Regions from separate parts of the Dactylosporangium cerinum genome, predicted to be linked through region 1. Evidence: riboswitches for the same ligand, from Rfam matches in the RefSeq annotation. Region 1 holds a riboswitch; each other region holds the start of a gene.
What was found. Region 1 has a riboswitch for cyclic di-AMP ahead of ACFPIJ_RS56660 (C39 family peptidase). Riboswitches for the same ligand answer to the same signal wherever they lie in the genome.
Positions count from the first base shown of each region.

Region 1 (5,804 bases):
CGGCGTGGATGTACTGGCCGCCCCACGTCAGCCGCATGGCGTACTGCACCGCGACGGTGTACTCCGGGGTGCGGAACACCGTCGAGGCCTCCCGCGACATGACCACGGTGACGCCGCTCGACGTCGGCGTCGACGGCTTGCCGAGGCTCACCGGCATGCTCCGCACGAGCGCGTCGTTCTGGTAGACGTTCAGCTGTTTCGTGGCGTTGTCGATGTCGATGGTCAGCTTCCGGCCGATGGTGACCGTCGCGGCGAAGTCCTCGTCGGCGTGGCCGGCGCCGATCCGCACGCCGTTGAGTGCCTTGCGGGCGGTGATCTTCGTGCCCGGCTGCCAGTACTGCTCCGGCCGGTACATCACCTGCCGGCCGCCGAACCAGTGCCACGCACCGGCCTGCGGCGGATCGCTCTTCACGAACAGACGCTGCTGCACCGCGGCGCGTGACTCCTGCGGGACGTCGGAGCCGAACTGCACGACGATCGGCATGCCGACGCCGTAGGTCCCGCCGTTGGTCAGCATCAGGTCGGACGTGACGACCGGGCCGCTGGGCTTCGCCGCCGTGGTGAAGGCCGTCTCCCGGGTCACCGGCTTGTTGTCGGTGCCGGCCGCGGTGACCTTCGCGGTGTAGGCCGTGCCGTAGCGCAGCGCGGTGGCAGGCACCCATGAGGACCCGTCGTCGCGCAGCTCGCCGGCGACCCGCTGGCCCGCCGCGTCGGTCAGGGCGACCTCGGTGACCTTCCCGTCGCTCACCTTCGTGCCGATCTCGGTGCTGATCGGCACCCCCGACTCACCCGCCGCCGGGCTGACGGCCAGCGCGACCACCGGCGGCGCGGGAGCGGTCCACTTCGCCGCCGTGTGCTTCTTCGAACTGTGGCACGCCGATAGGCCCAGTTGCGCTCCCAACGCGAGCGCGACCAGCGCAACGGCCGTCCGGCCGGGCCGTCTCATGTTCTCTGCCTGTGCATGGACATGGGGGCATCGTCGTGCCCGTCCGTGCGAGGCCGGGCCGGGAAGTGGGTGACATCGCGGAGGACCCGGGACCGCGCGAGGCGGTCCCTACCCGACGGCGTCCGCGATCTGCTGGGCGAGCCCTTCCCACTTCGCATAGGCGTCCGGGAACGCCGAGCGCTGCACCAGCTGCGCCGCGACGGTGACGGCCTGCTGCTCCCAGCCCTGGATCCGGGCCAGCGCCGCGAAGAACCTGCGCGCGGACTCGCGCGCGTCCATCAGCTGGTCGACCGAACCCCAGCTCGGCCGCTGCTGGAACAGGCCGACCGAGTCGTAGTCGTACCCGACGCCCTCGTTGGGATGCTGCAGCGACTGCGGCAGGTTCGGGTTCGCGAGGTTTCGCAGGTGGCTCTCCTGCAGCGCGGTGGCGATCCCCACGACGGCCGCGCGGCGCGGCAGGTTCAGCTGCCGGGCAACCTCGATGATCGCGACGGCGTTGTTCATCTCGGCCTGGGTCAGCCCGCCGACGGGCGCGTGCACGGTCGGCGAGGGCGACGCGGGTTGCCCGGCCGGCGACGGCGACGCCGGCGGCTTGGCGGCCGTCGTCGGGGCGGCCGTCGTCGGTGCCGGGGCGGCATCCGCGCCGTCGGCGGGTTTCCGGGCGCGGCTGCGCGAGGCGGGCGCGTCGGCCGCCGACCGTCCGTCGTCGACGGCGAGCGCCACCCCGTTCACCGGCGCGGCGACCGGCCCGGTCGACGACGACAGCGTCGCGGACAGGGCGACCGCCGCGACGGCGGCGACGGCGACGGCGTGCCGGCGCAGCTGCGCCGGCACGGGTGCGCGCAGCCGGAAGCGGGTCGCGTGCCGCCCCCGGCGGGAGCGGCGGAGGTGGCGGGGACCGCGCACCTGCGCACCGTTGAGCTGCTGGTCATCATCGGCGCCCGGGAGCATCCGGCGAGCTTAGGGGTGGCCCTGACCAGGGGTCCTGGCAGGCGTGCGGACCAGCCGACCGGAGACCGGGCGGGCCGCAGAGCGCCGGGACGCGGTCGGCGAGGTGCACCGGGGGCGCCACCCGGCCGACCGGCGGCCCGCCCACGGTGTGCACCAGGTCCGTTCGCCACGCCGTCGTCTCGCCCGGTAGCCGAGCCGCACGGCGGGATCCGGTGCCCTTGCGCCGCCCCGGTAGGGTCCTCGCATCCGCCCGGCCCACCGTCACCCACCTCGGATGACACCGCGGCGGATCCGCTGAGTCGCGTCCACGCGAGCCGGGGAACCGAGCACCACCGGGGTGAATCCGCGGGGCCTGCGCCCCGAGGTAGGGCGATCTTCCCGCCCGAACCCGTCAGCTAACCCGGTAGGCGGCACCGGAAGGAGCACCACCGTGCAGCCATTGACCCGGTATCACCCGTGTCGCACCACCTCGACCCTCGGCCCGGCCCGGTAGCCGCCGGTCCTCACCGCACCGGCCCGCGCCGGTCGGGCCGGCCCGCTGCCCGGATCACGTCCGGCACCGGCAACAGCAGCCGTTATCCAGCATGTCTGTCGAGGTACCCGTGAGCTACCTGTACAAACCCAGGCACCAGAGTCCCGTCGCGGCACGTTCCCGCGTGCTGCCGATCGCGGCACGTTCCCGCGTGTTGCCGATCGCGGCCGCCGCGGCGGTCCTCGCGGTGACGGCGGTCGTCGGCGTGGCCGTGCACGCCTCGGCGCCCGCGCCGATGGCCGACGCGCAGTCGCTGACCTCCGCGGATCCGTCGTGGTCCGGTGCCGCACCGGCCGCGCGTGACCGGCAGCGGACGCAGGCGGCGCCCAACGCCGCGACCACCCCCTCGAAGGCCGCCGGTGCGGCGCCGTCCACGGCCGCCCCGCCCGCCGCCACCACACCGGCCGCCACCACGCCGGCCGCTCCGCCGGCGGCGAAGGAGCTCGCGTACCGGTTCGCCTGGCAGGAGAACTACTACTTCTGCGGCCCGGCCGCGACCCGCATCGCACTGACCGCGCGAGAGCTGTACCCGTCCCAGTCCGAGGTCGCCCAGAGCCTGCGCACGACCGTCAACGGCACCAACTCCGCCGACGACACCACCCGGTCGCTCAACGCGTACACGAAGAGCTCCTTCTACAAGTCGCACTTCATCACCGGTCAGTCGGCCACCCAGGCGGAGATCGACCGGATGCAGGCGGACATCGTCAACGCGATCACCAACGGCTACGCCGTGGTCGCCAACATCGCCGGCTCCACTGTGGACGACAAGGGAGGTTCGCACTCGTACCCGGGCGGCCACTACCTCACGGTGGTGGGCTACAGCAACGGCGGCAGGACGGTGAAGATCGCCGACCCCGCGGACGCTCTGGGCGTCGGGTACTACACGCTGACGACGGCCAAGCTCGCCCACTGGACCGCCCTGCGCGGGTATTCTGCCTGACCCGGCGCGGTCAGCGGCCCAGGGCCCGCACCCGGCTGGGTGGCTGGAACGCCTGGACCGGCTGGCCGCGCAGCGCGGCCGCGATGGTCTGCGCGACGGCGGCGTTGACCGAGCCGGCGACGCCGCTGCCCACCTGGTCGTTGGGGTTGTCCACGTTCACCGCGATGCCGGCCGCCGCGATCTGCGGGGTGAAGCCGACGAACGTCTCCGTCGAGTTGTACTCGGAGCTGCCGGTCTTGCCCGCGACCGGGCGGCCGCCGAGGATGCCGGACACGTTCTCGGCCGTGCCGCCGTCGCACTTGTTGTACGCCGACGACCGGCTGACCGGGCACCGGGCCGCGTCGGTCGCGGCGGCCGCCACGTCGGCGCTGATCACCTGCCGGCACTTCGGGGCGGCGGCGTCGACCGGTCTGCCGTTGGTGTCGGTGATCGACAGCACCGGCAGCGGCTGGCAGTACAGGCCTCCGGCGGCGACCGCGGCGTAGGCGTTGGCGAGGTCGAGCGGTGTGGTCGAGGCGACGCCGAGGGTGAACGACCCCCACTGGTCCGCCTTGGCCGCCATCGCGGCGTCCGCGCCGGAGCGGAACGTGATGCCGAGCCGCTGCGCCATCTCGACCACGCGGCGCGCGCCGATCTGCTGCTCGAGCCAGACGAAGTAGGTGTTGACCGAACGGCCGAAGCCGTTCCACATCGTCCGGTCCCCGTTCATCCAGCTCGGGGACTCGTTCGCGGGGCACCACCGGCCTCCGCAGCTGCCCGGCCCGCTGCCCGGCCACCCGGTCGCCAGCCGGCTCGGTGCGTTGAACCTGGTGTTCAGCGGCAGGCCCGCGTCGAGCGCGGCGAGCATGGTGAACATCTTGAACGTCGAGCCCGCCTGATATCCGGCGACGCCGCCACCGCCCGCGATGAGCTGGTTGACGCTGTTCGGGTACCGCGGGTGCTGGGGCGGGTTGGGAGCCAGGCTGTAGTGGCGGTTGACGGCCATCGCGAGGACCCGGCCGCTGCCGGGGGTGACGACGGCCAGCGGCATCGACCGCGCGCTGCCGTAGCCGTAGACGCTCAGGGACTGGTTCAGCGTGCTCGCCTGGATCCCCGGGTCGAGCGACGTGACCACCGTGTAGCCGCCGGTGCGCAGCGTCTCGTCGCGCTCGGCGCGGGTGGCGCCGAACTCCGGCTGGCTGCCCCACCACTGGCGGAAGTAGTCGCAGAAGAAGCCCCAGTCGTTGTGCGCCGGCGGGACGGACACGCAGTTGTTGGGCAGGTCGCGCTCGTTGATCTTCAGCTCCTGGGCCTGCGCCGCGGCGGCGTCCGCGGCGCTGATCACCCCCATCTTCGTCATCGCGTCGAGCGTGTAGGCACGGCGCTGCAGGGCCGCGGTCCGGTCGCCGCTGATCGGGTTGTCGCCGTCCGGTGACTGCAGCAGCCCGGCCAGCAGCGCCGCCTCGGGCAGCGTCAGGTCCAGGGCCGACTTGCCGAAGTACGTCTGGCTCGCGGCGTAGATGCCGTAGGCGCCGGCCCCGAAGTAGGCGATGTTCAGGTACCCCTTGAGGATGTCCTGCTTGCTCAGGTGCTGTTCCAGCATCGTCGCGTAGCGCATCTCACGCACCTTGCGGGCGGGCGTGTCGGCACCCGCGTCGACCCGCTGCTGCGGCGACAGGCTCGGGTCGTTCTTCAGCACGTTGCGGACGTACTGCATCGTCAGCGTCGAGGCGCCCTGCTGGGCGCCGCCCCGGCCGTTGGAGACCAGCGCCCGCAGGACGCTCCTGCCGTCGACACCGCGGTGCTGGTAGAAGCGGGTGTCCTCGGCCGCGACGACGGCCTGCTGGAGCACCGGTGCGATCTGGTCCAGCGGCACGTCCTTGCGGTTCTCGTCGTAGAACGTGGTGATGAGCGTCCTGCCGTCGTTGGCGTAGACGTAGGTGGCCTGCGGCGGCGGTGGCATCGCCAGGTTCGACGGCAGGTTCACCCACACGTCGCGGCCGGCGTTCACCGTGGAGCCGCCGATGAGTGCGAGCGGGAGCACACCGGCGGCCACGACCAGACCCGAGATGACACCGCACAGGGCGAGCCGGGCCATCCCCCTGAGCCCGCGTGCCAGCGCTGAGCGGCTCGGCGCGTCGGTGCCGGCTTCGTGTGCGGGTCGGCGTCGGACGCGGACGAGGCGCATTGGCTACTCCCCAACAAGACAACGGGTGGTTCGCTTCCTGCCGATCCGGGACGGACCGATGTGACCGGCGCGCCGCTACCCGAGGGGTCGTCCGGCCAAACGGCAGGCTGGCCCGGCCGCCCGGATAGTCACCCTTGGGCTGGTTCACCCACCTGTATCCCCTGGTGAGGAGCGATCGGATGACGGCCGGGCAATCGGGCGCCGAACGTGGCGGGTTCTGTTCGGCTGGATCGCGCGGCGCATTGTGGCCGTTCGAACGGGGGCTCGG
Region 1 covers NZ_JBHSIU010000118.1:17,394-23,197, reverse strand. Annotated here, with positions in the region: gene ACFPIJ_RS56670 (L,D-transpeptidase) at 1-946, opposite strand, end outside; gene ACFPIJ_RS56665 (hypothetical protein) at 1,055-1,897, opposite strand; cyclic di-AMP (ydaO/yuaA leader) riboswitch at 2,180-2,322, shown strand; gene ACFPIJ_RS56660 (C39 family peptidase) at 2,500-3,369, shown strand; gene ACFPIJ_RS56655 (transglycosylase domain-containing protein) at 3,380-5,446, opposite strand.

Region 2 (5,804 bases), on a different contig from region 1:
CCAGCATGCTCGACGACATCTCCGCGCCGATGCGGGCCGCGCGCATGCTCTTCCTGGCCGGGACCGAGCCGGGCCCGGCCGGCGAGCTGCGCCAGTACGGCATGACCGGCGCCGTCGCCGACCGGCAGGACGAACTGCTGCGCACCGCGGACCGCCGGCAGCGGCTGGCCCGCCTCCGCACGGGACGGATCATGACCATCGGGTGGACACTGTTCGCCGCGGGCGTCCTGCTGCTGCTCTGGCTGTCGCGCGACGACCCCGGCGTGCGCAGCGGCGGCGTGGTGTTCCTGCTGGCCGTCCTGGCGATGCAACTGGTCGCCCAGGCCGAGCAGGCGGCGACGACGTTCAGCAAGCTCAGCCGGCTCAGCACGATCCTGGAGCGGTTCACCTGGCTGGAGCGCCTCGTGGAGCAGTCCGGCGACCGGCACTCCGGCAGCGCGACCGCACCGGCCGGCCTGCGGCACAGCATCGAGCTGCGGGGCGTGACCTTCCGGTACACCCCCGACGGCCCGCCGGTGCTCGACGACGTCAGCCTCGTCCTGCCCGCCGGCACGGTCGTCGCCCTCGCCGGGCACAACGGGGCGGGCAAGTCGACCCTGGTCAAGCTGCTGATGGGGCTCTACCGGCCGACCGCCGGTCAGATCCTGCTCGACGGCGTCGATCTCGTGACGCTCGATCATCACAGCGTGCGCGAGCGGCTCGCGGCCGGGTTCCAGGACTTCTGCCGGTTCGAGCTGCCCGCCGGCGACACCGTCGGGGCCGGCGACCTGCCGCGCCTCGGCGACCGGGAGGCCGCCGCCGGGGCACTGACCAGGGCCGGATCGGCCGACGTGATCGGCCGGCTCGCCGACGGGCTGGAGACGCCGCTGGGCCGGTCGATGCCGGGTGGCGCCCTGCCGTCGGAGGGGCAGTGGCAGAAGCTGGCCCTCGGCCGGGCGATGATGCGCGAGGCGCCGCTGCTGCGCGTGCTGGACGAGCCGACCGCCAGCCTGGACGCGGAGAGCGAGGCCGCCCTGTTCGCCGGCTGCCTGGAGGTCGGGCGGGCGGACGCGGCGGTCAACGGGTGCGTCACGCTGCTCGTGTCGCACCGCTTCTCGACCGTCCGCACCGCCGACCTCATCGTGACGCTGCGCGACGGCAAGGTCGCCGAGGTCGGCACGCACGAGGACCTGATGGCCACCGGCGGCTGGTACGCCACCGTCTGCACCATGCAGGCGGCCGACTATGCCTGAGCCCGCGCCGACGGTGGCCGCCGTCCGATCCCGCCGTCCCTGCAACGGGTCAGGCCCGGCGGATCGGCATGTGCGTGGGTGCCGGCGGGCCGGACAGAAACGTGGTGACGAGCCCGGTGCACAGCTGCGGGTGCTCGATGAGCAGGGTGTGCGAGGCGTTGGGCACCACGGCGAGCTCGGCATCGGGCAGCGCCCGGTAGAGCCGCAGGACGTGCTCCAGGGAGACGGCGTCGTCGTCGCCGGCCATCACCAGCGTCCGGCAGGCCACCGCGCTCAGGTCGGCGGCGGCCAGCGCCAGGTCGCCGGCGTCGGACGACGCGGCGATCCGCTCGATGACGGACACCAGGTGGCCCGGCCCTTCCGGGGTCACCTCGGCGTGCTGGTCGTAGATGATCTGCGGGATGTCGGCAGGGGTGGCCGGCGGTAGCAGGACGCCGTCCTGATGGAAGGCCCCGCTGATCAGCACCAGCCGGGACACCAGGTCGGGCCGGGCGATCGCGGTCAGCAGCGCCACGACCGCACCCGCGCTGTAGCCGACCACCGCGGCCGGCCCGCCGACGACGTCCCGCAGGAACGCGACCGTGTCCCGCGCCATGACCTGCGGGCTGAGCGGGCCGCCCGGGTCCGCGGTGTGCCCGTGGCCGCGCCGCTCCGGCACGTACAGCCGGAACCCACCGTCCAGCGCGTCCAGGTTGCCGGCGAAGCAGCGCGAGTCGACGACCGCGCCGTGCAGCAGCACCACCGGATCGCCCGCGCCTCGTTCGTCGTACCAGGTGCGCACGCCGTCGAGCTCGACATACCGCTGCACTGTGACCTCCCGCCCCGATCATGGCGCACCGGAACCGCCCCCGCTGCCCGTGGCACGGTCCTGGTGCGCTACCGGCCCGGCAGGGGGCCGCCGCGCAGGAACGCCTCGTACAGGTCGCGGACGTCCTCGTCGATCGTCGGCCGGATGTTGCTGTACCGGGTGTCGGCCCGGTCGCGGTGCGGCCCCGAGAGCCAGTAGCGCTCGTCGGTCTCGACGTCGAAGAAGTTCGCGTCGAACATCCCCGGCCAGCGGCGCAACGTCCGGCCGTGCCAGTAGGCCGTCTTCCAGGTGCGGTTGAACCGGACGGTACTGATCCACGCCGGACCCTGATCGGTGCCGTGACCGGTCTTCAACTGCACGAACATCACCCGCTCGGCCATGGACAACCACGATGCCGCAGATCTCCACGTCGCGCATCGCCTTATTCACGCCGTTCGAGACAGGCAGGTGCGTCTTGAGTCTTCGTTAAGTGTCGCTTAGATCGAGGCCCGACGGTCTCTGCTGCCGTTACGTTTGGGTCGGCCTGCCGGACTTCGCCACCCCGCCGGGGTGGCCGGGCAGCCACCGCTGAGTCGCCGGCCGCGTGTCCCGCACGAGGTCGACGAGCCGGGGAACCAACCTGGTTTCCATTGGGGTGAATCCGCGCCACGGCGCGGTAGGGCGCGCCTTCTTCTCGCCCGAATCCGTCAGCTAACCCGGTAAGCGGTCCAGGAAGAAGGACTGTGCCGTGTTCAACGGACGCACGACGCTGCGCACCGCGGTCGTCGCGCTGGCGGTGGCGGCGATGATCGCCCCGGCCTGCGCCGCGCACGCGGATCCGACGCCTGAGCAGCTCCAGGCCCAGATCGACAAGGGCAACGAAGAGGTCGAGCTCGTCGTCGAGCAGTACAACAAGGTCAAGGGCGACCTCGAGGCGACCGAGGCGGCGATCACCAAGTTGCAGGCCGACCTGGCACCGCTGCAGGCCACCATGGACACCGCCCAGGACGACGCCACCACGCTCGCGGTCAACGCGTACAAGAGCGGCGGCAACCTCGGCACGTGGTCGCTCATGCTCGGCGCGAGATCGTCGGACAACTTCACCGACCGGGTCGGCACCCTCCGGCAGATCTCGCTCAGCCAGCAGCGCGACCTGGCCGCGTACGGCGCGGCGAAGGACGCCTTCACCGCCGAGCAGCGCCGGCTCAACGACACCAAGGCGGCGCAGAGCCAGCAGAAGATCGAGCTGGAGACCCGCCGCAAGAAGATCGAGGGCGACATCGCCCGCCTGGACCAGATGCAGGCCAAGGCCGAGGCCGCCGCCGCTGCGGCCGCCGCTGCCGCCGCGAAGCCCAAGACGACCACCACCACGCCGCCGCCCGCGGGGAAGCCACCGGCGGTGTCCGGCTCGGCGGGCAAGGCGGTCAACTACGCGTGGGCGCAGCTCGGGAAGAAGTACGTGTGGGGCACCGCCGGGCCGAACACCTTCGACTGCTCCGGGCTGACCATGATGGCGTGGAAAGCGGCCGGGGTGTCGTTGCCGCACAACGCCGCACAGCAGTGGCAGAAGGTCCGCCACATCTCACGCAGCCAGCTCGCCCCGGGCGACCTGGTGTTCTACAACAACCTCGGGCACGTCGGGATCTACATCGGCAACAACCAGATCATCCACGCCCCCAACAGCCGTACGGTCGTGAAGGTCGCCCCGGTCGACATCGACAAGTTGTACGGGTACGGCCGACCGGCCTAATTGGTTGGACGCCGGCAGCCCGGGCGTCCATGGTCGGTCGATGAGCGATCGGTTCGCGGGCGTCCGGGCGACGTTCGACCACGACCGGCGACCTACGCGCCCTCGGCCTGGCGATGGCCTTCTGGGAAGCGGCCTGACGTCAGGCCCGCCGCCAGCCGCCAGCGTGCCACTTCACCTTCGTGTGCGCCGGTCGCGGTTGCGGCGGAGACAGCCGCCGGGTCCGCGCCACCGCTGAGCGCGGCGAGCGGCCAGGTCGGCACGCCGTCAGCGCCGTCGTAGGCGGTCCAGGCCCACGGTCCGTCGAAACGCCAGGCGCGGCCGTCGGCGTCGGCCACGTCGTCACCGGGCGTCAAGAAGGCGTACGGCCGGAAGACCAGCTCAAATGTGAGCGGGATGCCGTTGCCGGGTTCGATGCTGGTGCCCTGGAACTCGGCGGCGGGGTCGGGTGCCTCGCCGGCTGGCAGGATGAGCAGGCTCAGTTTCGGCCGCGGCAGCCAGCCGGTCTGTTGCGGCGGATCGTGCTCGTGGACCTCGATGACGTGGATGATCCGGGGCGGGATGCCGATGCGACAGGTGTCACCCGGCGCGAGCTGGTCGGCAGTCGGTTCCGTGACGTACAGCTCGGCCGGATCGTGGCGGTCCAGGGCCGCCTCGCCGTTCCAGCGGATGCCGTCGGCGTCGGGGTCGATCTCCCACCACGGCCAGCGGACGGTGACATGCGATTCATCGACGTGCGTCACGACCGTGGGAGTGAACAGGCACTGGATACGCAGCACGTCCCCGACGCGGTGGTCCATCGCGGCAGGTTAACGCACCGCCTCCCAGGTTACGTTCAGGAGAACCCGCCGCCGGTGAAGTAGGCGGTCAGGATCTGCTGGGCGCCGGCGAACCAGTAGCCGTCGTTGCCGGCCAGGAACGAGGCGCTCATCAGCGGTTCGTCGTGCAGGCCGGTCAGCTCGACGAGGTTGGTCAACCCGCGCAGCTCGGACGGTAGCGCGAGCAGCCCGTTGTCGCCGAGCCGCAGGTGGGTCAGGCCGGTGAGCCGGCCGAGTTCCGGCGGCAGTGTGGTCAACCGGTTGCCGTCCAGCGCCAGCTCGCGCAGCGAGGCGAGGTCGCCGATCCGCGCGGGCAGCGAGGCCAGCTGGTTCGAGCCGGCGTCGAGGAACTCGAGCCGGCGCAGGTCGCCGATCCGGTCGGGAAGTTCCCGCAGCCGGTTTCCCCGCACCTCCAGCGCGCGCAACGCGGCCAGCTCGCCGATGCCCGAGGGCAGCACGGCGAGCTGGTTGCCGCTCAGGTCGAGCTGCTCCAGCTGGCCGAGTCCGCCGATGCCGGCCGGGAGTTCCGCGAGGTGGTTGTCGTACAGATAGAGCACCGACAAGCCACGCAGCCTGCCGATCTCGTCCGGCACCGTGGTCAGCGCGTTGCCGCTGAGGTTCAACACGTCGAGTTCGGCCAGCGTGCCGATCGACGCCGGCACCCGGGTCAGCCCCTGACCGGACAGGTCCAGGACGGGCGCACCGGTGGCCGCGGCCCGTGCGATGGCGGCGGAGACGTCCATCCGCACCTCCCAGGGCAGTCTAGGCACGGCATCGGCCGGTAGGGTCGTCGGTGTGGATCTGGACGACATCGCCGCACGGCTCGGGGTATCCGTCGACGACATCGAGCGCGTGCACCGGCTCGCCGGGGACCGGCCGTCGGTGCCGTTGCCCGCCAAGGCCGACGCGCCCGCGATGCTCGAGCGGCTTGCGGTGCGGCCGGACGACGCCGCCGAGGTCATGGAGGGCTGGCCGGACCCGGACTCTCCACTGTGGACCGCGGAGCTGCGCTGGCTGCTGGACCGCACGATCGCTCTGGTGCGCGCGGATCTCGGTGGCCACGCCTGGCTGGTGCCCGGCCCGGAGCTGCCCCGCGACCGCGGACCGGCCTGGCGGCACCTGTATGTGTATGCGTACCTGGCCCTGGTCGACGTCGCCCTGGCGTATCACCGCGACCACGACGTCCCCGAGTCCGTGTCGTGGGCCACCCTCGCGGACCT
Region 2 covers NZ_JBHSIU010000054.1:166,724-172,527, reverse strand. Annotated here, with positions in the region: gene ACFPIJ_RS38710 (ATP-binding cassette domain-containing protein) at 1-1,232, shown strand, start outside; gene ACFPIJ_RS38705 (alpha/beta fold hydrolase) at 1,282-2,040, opposite strand; gene ACFPIJ_RS38700 (hypothetical protein) at 2,109-2,420, opposite strand; cyclic di-AMP (ydaO/yuaA leader) riboswitch at 2,596-2,760, shown strand; gene ACFPIJ_RS38695 (C40 family peptidase) at 2,768-3,769, shown strand; gene ACFPIJ_RS38690 (hypothetical protein) at 3,862-4,566, opposite strand; gene ACFPIJ_RS38685 (leucine-rich repeat domain-containing protein) at 4,602-5,327, opposite strand; gene ACFPIJ_RS38680 (acyltransferase domain-containing protein) at 5,380-5,804, shown strand, end outside.
Region 2: it holds a riboswitch for cyclic di-AMP, as region 1 does, so the genes downstream of both, ACFPIJ_RS38695 (C40 family peptidase) here and ACFPIJ_RS56660 (C39 family peptidase) in region 1, are expected to answer to the same signal.

Region 3 (5,804 bases), on a different contig from region 1:
ACGATGAGCACCACACGGGCACCACCACATCACAGTGTCGTGCGATGCTGCCGCCATGCCGAAACTGCGTGACGAGCGTGTCGCCTGGCTCGCCGTACAGGACCGGTTGCAGCGTCGCAGCCGCCGCCTGGGGCCACTGGGCTGGCTGATGACGATCGCCACGCTGGGCGCGTGGGCGGTGCTGCGCTCACGCGGGCGGGGCGCGGCGCGGATGGCGGCGTATTCCGTCGCGGTCGACCACGTCACCGGCTATCTCGACGACGACGAGCGCGAGACACTGCACAGCACCCGGAAGGTCCCGTCGTGGTTCCTGTTCGAGGTCGAGCGGGCCCGGTGGGCGGCGCGCGACCGGCAGCGGCTCCCCACCGGCCGGGAGACCCGCCTGCAGCGCCGCCGCCGGATCCTGCTGCGGGTCGTGCTCACCGGCAGCGTCGTCGCCGCGCTGGTGCTCGCGCCGACGGCCTGGGTGCGGGCCGGTTCGCTGGGCCGGATCGGACCGGCCGCCGAGGCGCCGGCCGCGGACGTGGCGATCGTGTTCGGCGCGCAGGTCGCGCCGGGCGGGCAGGTGCCGATGCCGTTCCTCAAGGGCCGGCTCGACGTCGCCGCACGGCTGCTCACCACCGGCAAGGTCAAGGCCCTGCTCATCTCCGGCGACGCGCAGGGCGGCTCCGGCAACGAGGTCCGCGTCATGCGGGAGTACCTGGCCGGGCAGGGCGTGGATCCGGCCAGGATGGTCGTCGACCCGCACGGCCTGGACACCTACGACACCTGCCGCCGCGCCCACGACGTGTACGGGGTGACCAAGGCCCTCCTCGTCAGCCAGGAGCTGCACCTGCACCGCGCGGTCACCCTGTGCCGGCGGCTGGGGGTCGACGCGTACGGCGTTCCGGCGCTCTGCGAGGGATGCCGGCGGGTGACAATCTGGTACAACACGGCCAGGGACGTCGCGGCCGCCCCGAAGGCGGCGTGGGAGGCCTTCCGGCACCGCCGGGCGACAGTCGTGTCGCCACCGGATCCGTCCCTGCTCGAAGCGGCCCGCTGACCCGCCCACCATCGTGGTTTTGGGCGTGTCCGGCGGGCACCTTCGGCATACTTGACCAGTCCACGGCGCCGGCACTGATCGGCGCCTGTCCATGGTCAGCTCCGATGGGTGGTGTGTTTTCCGGTGAGTGTCCCCCGCCAGGCGGTATCCGGTTGATGGTCACCGTGCTGCGCACCGTCGACGACGTCCTTTCCTGGGCCGGCCTCCTGGTCGAGCCGCCGCTGCGCACCGCCGTCGGGCGACTGCCCGCACCGTCCCGCGACGTGGCTGAGCTGCAACTGGGCCGGCTCGACGAGGATCCGCCGGGGATACGGACGCGGGCCGCGCTCAGTCTCGTCTGCGCCGGCGCGGTCGGCGGCGACCCGCACGACGCGGTGGCCGGTGCCGTCGCGGTCGAACTGGTGCATCACTGGTCGGCGCTGCAGCAGGACCTGTTCGACGGGGACCTGACCCGCCGACACCGGCCGACGGCGTGGAGCGTGGTCGGCCCGCACCCGGCGACGCTCGGCGGCGAGGCGATGCTGGCCCTCGCGTTCGACGTGGCGGCCACCGGCGACCCGACCCGGCGCGTGCCGCGGCCGGTGCGCCAGGCCACCCGGAGCCGGCAGCCGGTGGGCGACCCCCGGCCCGGAAACGACGGCCCGCCCACGGCCGGCCCGCCCAGTGGGAGCGAACTGCCGGCGGTGGACGGCACGCCCGCCGCCGACGGACCGGCAACCGGCGAGCGGGGCGACGAACCGCGGGCGACCCGGGACCAGTTCATCGAGCCGCCCGACGAACGGGAGACCCGGGACCGGGTCGTCGACGCGTGCGCCGACGGCGGGCAGCACCGGGCCGGGGCGGCACCCGTCGACCGGGCCGGCGTCCGGGTCCTCGGCGACACCGTCCAGCAGCTCCTGCACAGCCAGCACACGGCCCTCGGTGCCGCCCTCGACACCACGACGACCCGCCGCCGGTCCGGCAGTGACCTGCTGCGCGACTGCATCACGGCGGTCGAGCAGCGCAGCGGCGCCCTGCTCGGCTGCGCGTGCGCGCTCGGCGCCATCGCCGGCGGCGGCGACCCGGCGCGGGTGGAGCAGCTGCGGCTGTTCGGCGTGCGGCTGGGGCTGGCCGTGCAGTTCACCGAGGACCTGCTCGGCATCTGGGGCGACCCGGACGTGACCGGCCGGCCGGCGTTTCCCGACCTGCGCCGCCGCCGGCTGTCGCTGCCGGTCGCCGCCGCGCTCGCGGCCGGCGCCGACGAGCTCACCGAGCTGCTGCGCCACGACAGCCGGCTGGGCGACGCCGACCTCGAACGCGCCGCGAAGGTCATCGAACGCTCGGGCGCCCGCTCCTGGTGCGTCCAGCAGGGCGAGGACCTCCTGGCGCAGGCGCTGCTCGCACTCGACCTGGCGATCCCGGAGCCAGCGGCGGTCGCCGAGCTGGTCGCCCTGGCCCGCTGGTCCACCCGCCACCCCGCCTGAGCGGCACGGCGGCGGGCCGGACCAGGTCAGGTGAGCGCGCCGACCACCTGCTCCGCGCGAGCGACGTGCTTCTGATACGCACCGGGGAACGCTGAGCGCTGCACCGCCTGGGCGGCCGCGGTGACACTCATCCGCTCCCAGCCCTGCACCCTGGCCAGCGCGTTGTAGAACAGCATCGCCGAGTGCGCCGGGTTCATCAGCTCCGCCACCGTGCCCCAGCCCTGGCTGGCCCGTTGCTGGAACAGCCCGACCGAGTCATGGTCGGTGGAGACACCCTGGTGCGGCAGCTGCAACGAGGACGGCACGGCGGAGCTGGCGACGTTGTACAGGTCGCTCTCCTGCATCGCCGTCGCGATCGCGACGACGAGGGCCCGGTCGGACATGCCCTGCGCCCGGCCCTGTTTCACGATGAGCGCGGCGTTGTCCATCTGCCGCTGGTCGAGCCCGGCGACCGGCCGGACGACCGGCGGCGCGGGTGGCACGGGCGGCACGGCCGGCACCGCGACGGCCAGCGGCCCGGGCAACGACGGCGCCGGGGACGGCGACGCCGACGATGACGAGGACGGAGACGAGGACGCGACGGCGCCGGTCTCGGCATACGCCGAACCGGTGAACATCGACGGCGGCGAGTCGGCCGGCAGCGTGGCCAGCAGCGTGGCGGACAGCACGGCGACCGAAACGGTGCCGGCCTTCGCGCCGAAGATCAGACGGGCCCGGCGATGTCGCGGGTGGAACTGGCGTGGCAACGGCTTCACTACTGAAATTCCTTCGTCGAAGACATGAGGCATCGGCACGTCGTGGCGGGCACGGCGTGCTGGAAGGGGGGAATCAGTGGTGCGGCGCTACGACGGCAAGCGGGCGGCCATCATCGGCAGACTCCTTCCGGTGCCGCCTACCGGGTTAGCTGACGGGTTCGGGCGGGAAGATTCGCCCTACCGTGGCTCGGCCACGGATACACCCCAGAGGACTACATGGGTCCCCGGCTCGCGAAACATCGCGACTCGACGGCGCCTGCCCGGCAGCGCCGATGCGGCGCAGGTCGACCGGAGCAGACCTCACGACCCTACTGGGCGGCCTCGGGACGGGCCAACCGCAGCACCGGCATACCACCCGGCGCACCCGAACGCTCACCGGGCGCTGTCACCCGTCTGGTCATCCCTCCGGCGTGACGGGCGCCCTTGACCAGGTACATCGCACGATCGGCGGCGCGCAGGGCGGCACCCGCGTCCTCGATGGTGTCATCGATCACGGCCACGCCGACGCTGACCTGCACCCGCATGATGTGGCCCTGGTGCATGACCGGCGCGCAGACCGAGCGTTCGAGGCGGTCGACCAGCGCGCCGAGGTCAGCGACGGTGACGTTGCCGGTGAGGACGACGAACTCGTCGCCGCCGAGCCGTGCGACGGTGTCGGTGGGCCGGACCAGGGAGACGAGCCGGTGCGCGACGGCGACCAGGACCGCGTCGCCGGCGTCGTGGCCGAGGGTGTCGTTGACGACCTTGAAGTCGTCGAGGTCGCAGAAGAGCAGCGCGCTGACGACGCCGTCGGCGCGGGCCCGCCGGATCGCGGTGGCGAGGGGCTCGGCGAAGGCGTCGCGGTTGGCGAGGCCGGTCAGCGGGTCGCGGGAGGCCCGCCGGACCAGGTCGGCCTCGGTCGCCTTGCGGTCGGTGATGTCCTGCACCTGCGTGATCGCGAACGCGGGCGAGCCGGCGACGACCGACATCGTGGCGGAGATCCAGATCGTCTCGCCGTCGCCGCGGACGCACCGGACCTCGTAGTCGCGGATCGATCCGGTGCCGGCGGCGAACACCTCCCGGCTGTGGTCGAGGTCGTCGGGGTGGATGAAGTCGCCGAAGCGCATCGAGACGAGGACGTCCTCGTCCCGGCCGAGCAGTTCACACAAAGCCGGGTTCACCCGGACGATCCGGGTCAGGTCGGCGCCCTCCAGGCCGATCATGCACATGCCGGTGCCGGCACCGTTGAACGCGAGCCGGAACGCGGCCTCGCTGGCCTCCAGGTGCCGGCGTTCCTGGCGCAGCGCCTCGACCAGGTTGGCGTTGTTGATCGCGATGCCGGCCTGCGCGGCGAGCATCTCGAGGAGTTCCCGCTGGAACGCGCCGGGGCGTTTGCCGTCGGCGGGCAGGTCGACGCTGAGGACCCCGACCAGCGAACCGTCGGGTGCACACAGCGGCGCGAACAGGGCGTCGAGCGGGTGCCAGCGCTCCTCCTCGGGGACGTCCTCCGCGCCGTCGGCCGGGGCGGGGACCCAGGACTGGATGCCGTCGTTGTGCCGCTCGTGCGGCAGGAAGCGCAGCTGCCCCCACTCGTCGGCGGCGGCGAGGTGCGCGTCGAACTCGGCCGCCGGGTAGCGCACGCCGAGCAGCTCGGCGCGGGCCTCCTCGGGGCCGGCGATGGCGACCGCCTCGTACACGCCGCCCGGATGCAGGTAGTTGACCACCGCGGCACCGAACCCGACGCCCTCGACGACGGCCTCCGCGATCCGGTGGAGCGTCTCGACGACGGTGCTGCCGGTGTTGATGCGCCCGGTGATCGTGTACACGGAACGGATCGCGGCCATCGCCATGTCCCGATCTCGATCCACGGCTCGCCTACCCCGATCCGGCCGACCCTGCACCCTCACATCGACGCATCACCTCCGATCCTAAACACAATGTGCGTCCGCGGCGGCGCTGATCCGGGTCAGCGTCGCGGCTGACGACGGCCCGGGAGCGCCCGACCTACCGTCCGGCTCGACACATCACCGTTCGAGCCGAAAGGTCGTCATGCCGCACAAGTTTCGACGTCTCCTGGCCGGGGCCTGCCTCGTCGCCGCGCCGCTGTTCTACGTCGCGGGTCTGCTCGCCGACCCGGCCCTGCGCGCCGGTGACGCCGCCGACGGGGCCTACGGGCGCCATCCGGGGCAGGTGTCGGTGAGCGCGGCCCTGTTGCACTGGAGCTGGGTGCTGCTCGTGCCCGGCATCATCGGGATGATCCACCTCGTGCGGCGGCGCGCGGTGCTGTTCGGGCACATCGCCGGCGTGGTGGCGCTGCTCGGCGTCGTCAACTTCTCCGCGTTGATGCTCGGTGACTTCTTCTACGCCAGGCTCGAGGCGGACCTCGGGACCGCGGAGGGCGATCGGCTGGCCGATGCCGCGTTCGCCGCGGCCGGTGCGTTGTGGGGTTTCCAGGTGCCGGGTTTCCTGGGTCTGCTCGGCGTGCTGCTGCTCGGTTTTTCGCTGGCGTACGACCGGCAGGTGCCCTGGTGGGCGCCTCCGGCGATGGTGGCCGGGATGCTTGCC
Region 3 covers NZ_JBHSIU010000037.1:182,928-188,731, reverse strand. Annotated here, with positions in the region: gene ACFPIJ_RS27495 (SanA/YdcF family protein) at 56-1,042, shown strand; gene ACFPIJ_RS27490 (polyprenyl synthetase family protein) at 1,198-2,505, shown strand; gene ACFPIJ_RS27485 (hypothetical protein) at 2,532-3,260, opposite strand; cyclic di-AMP (ydaO/yuaA leader) riboswitch at 3,380-3,522, opposite strand; gene ACFPIJ_RS27480 (diguanylate cyclase domain-containing protein) at 3,569-5,107, opposite strand; gene ACFPIJ_RS27475 (hypothetical protein) at 5,289-5,804, shown strand, end outside.
Region 3: it holds a riboswitch for cyclic di-AMP, as region 1 does, so the genes downstream of both, ACFPIJ_RS27485 (hypothetical protein) here and ACFPIJ_RS56660 (C39 family peptidase) in region 1, are expected to answer to the same signal.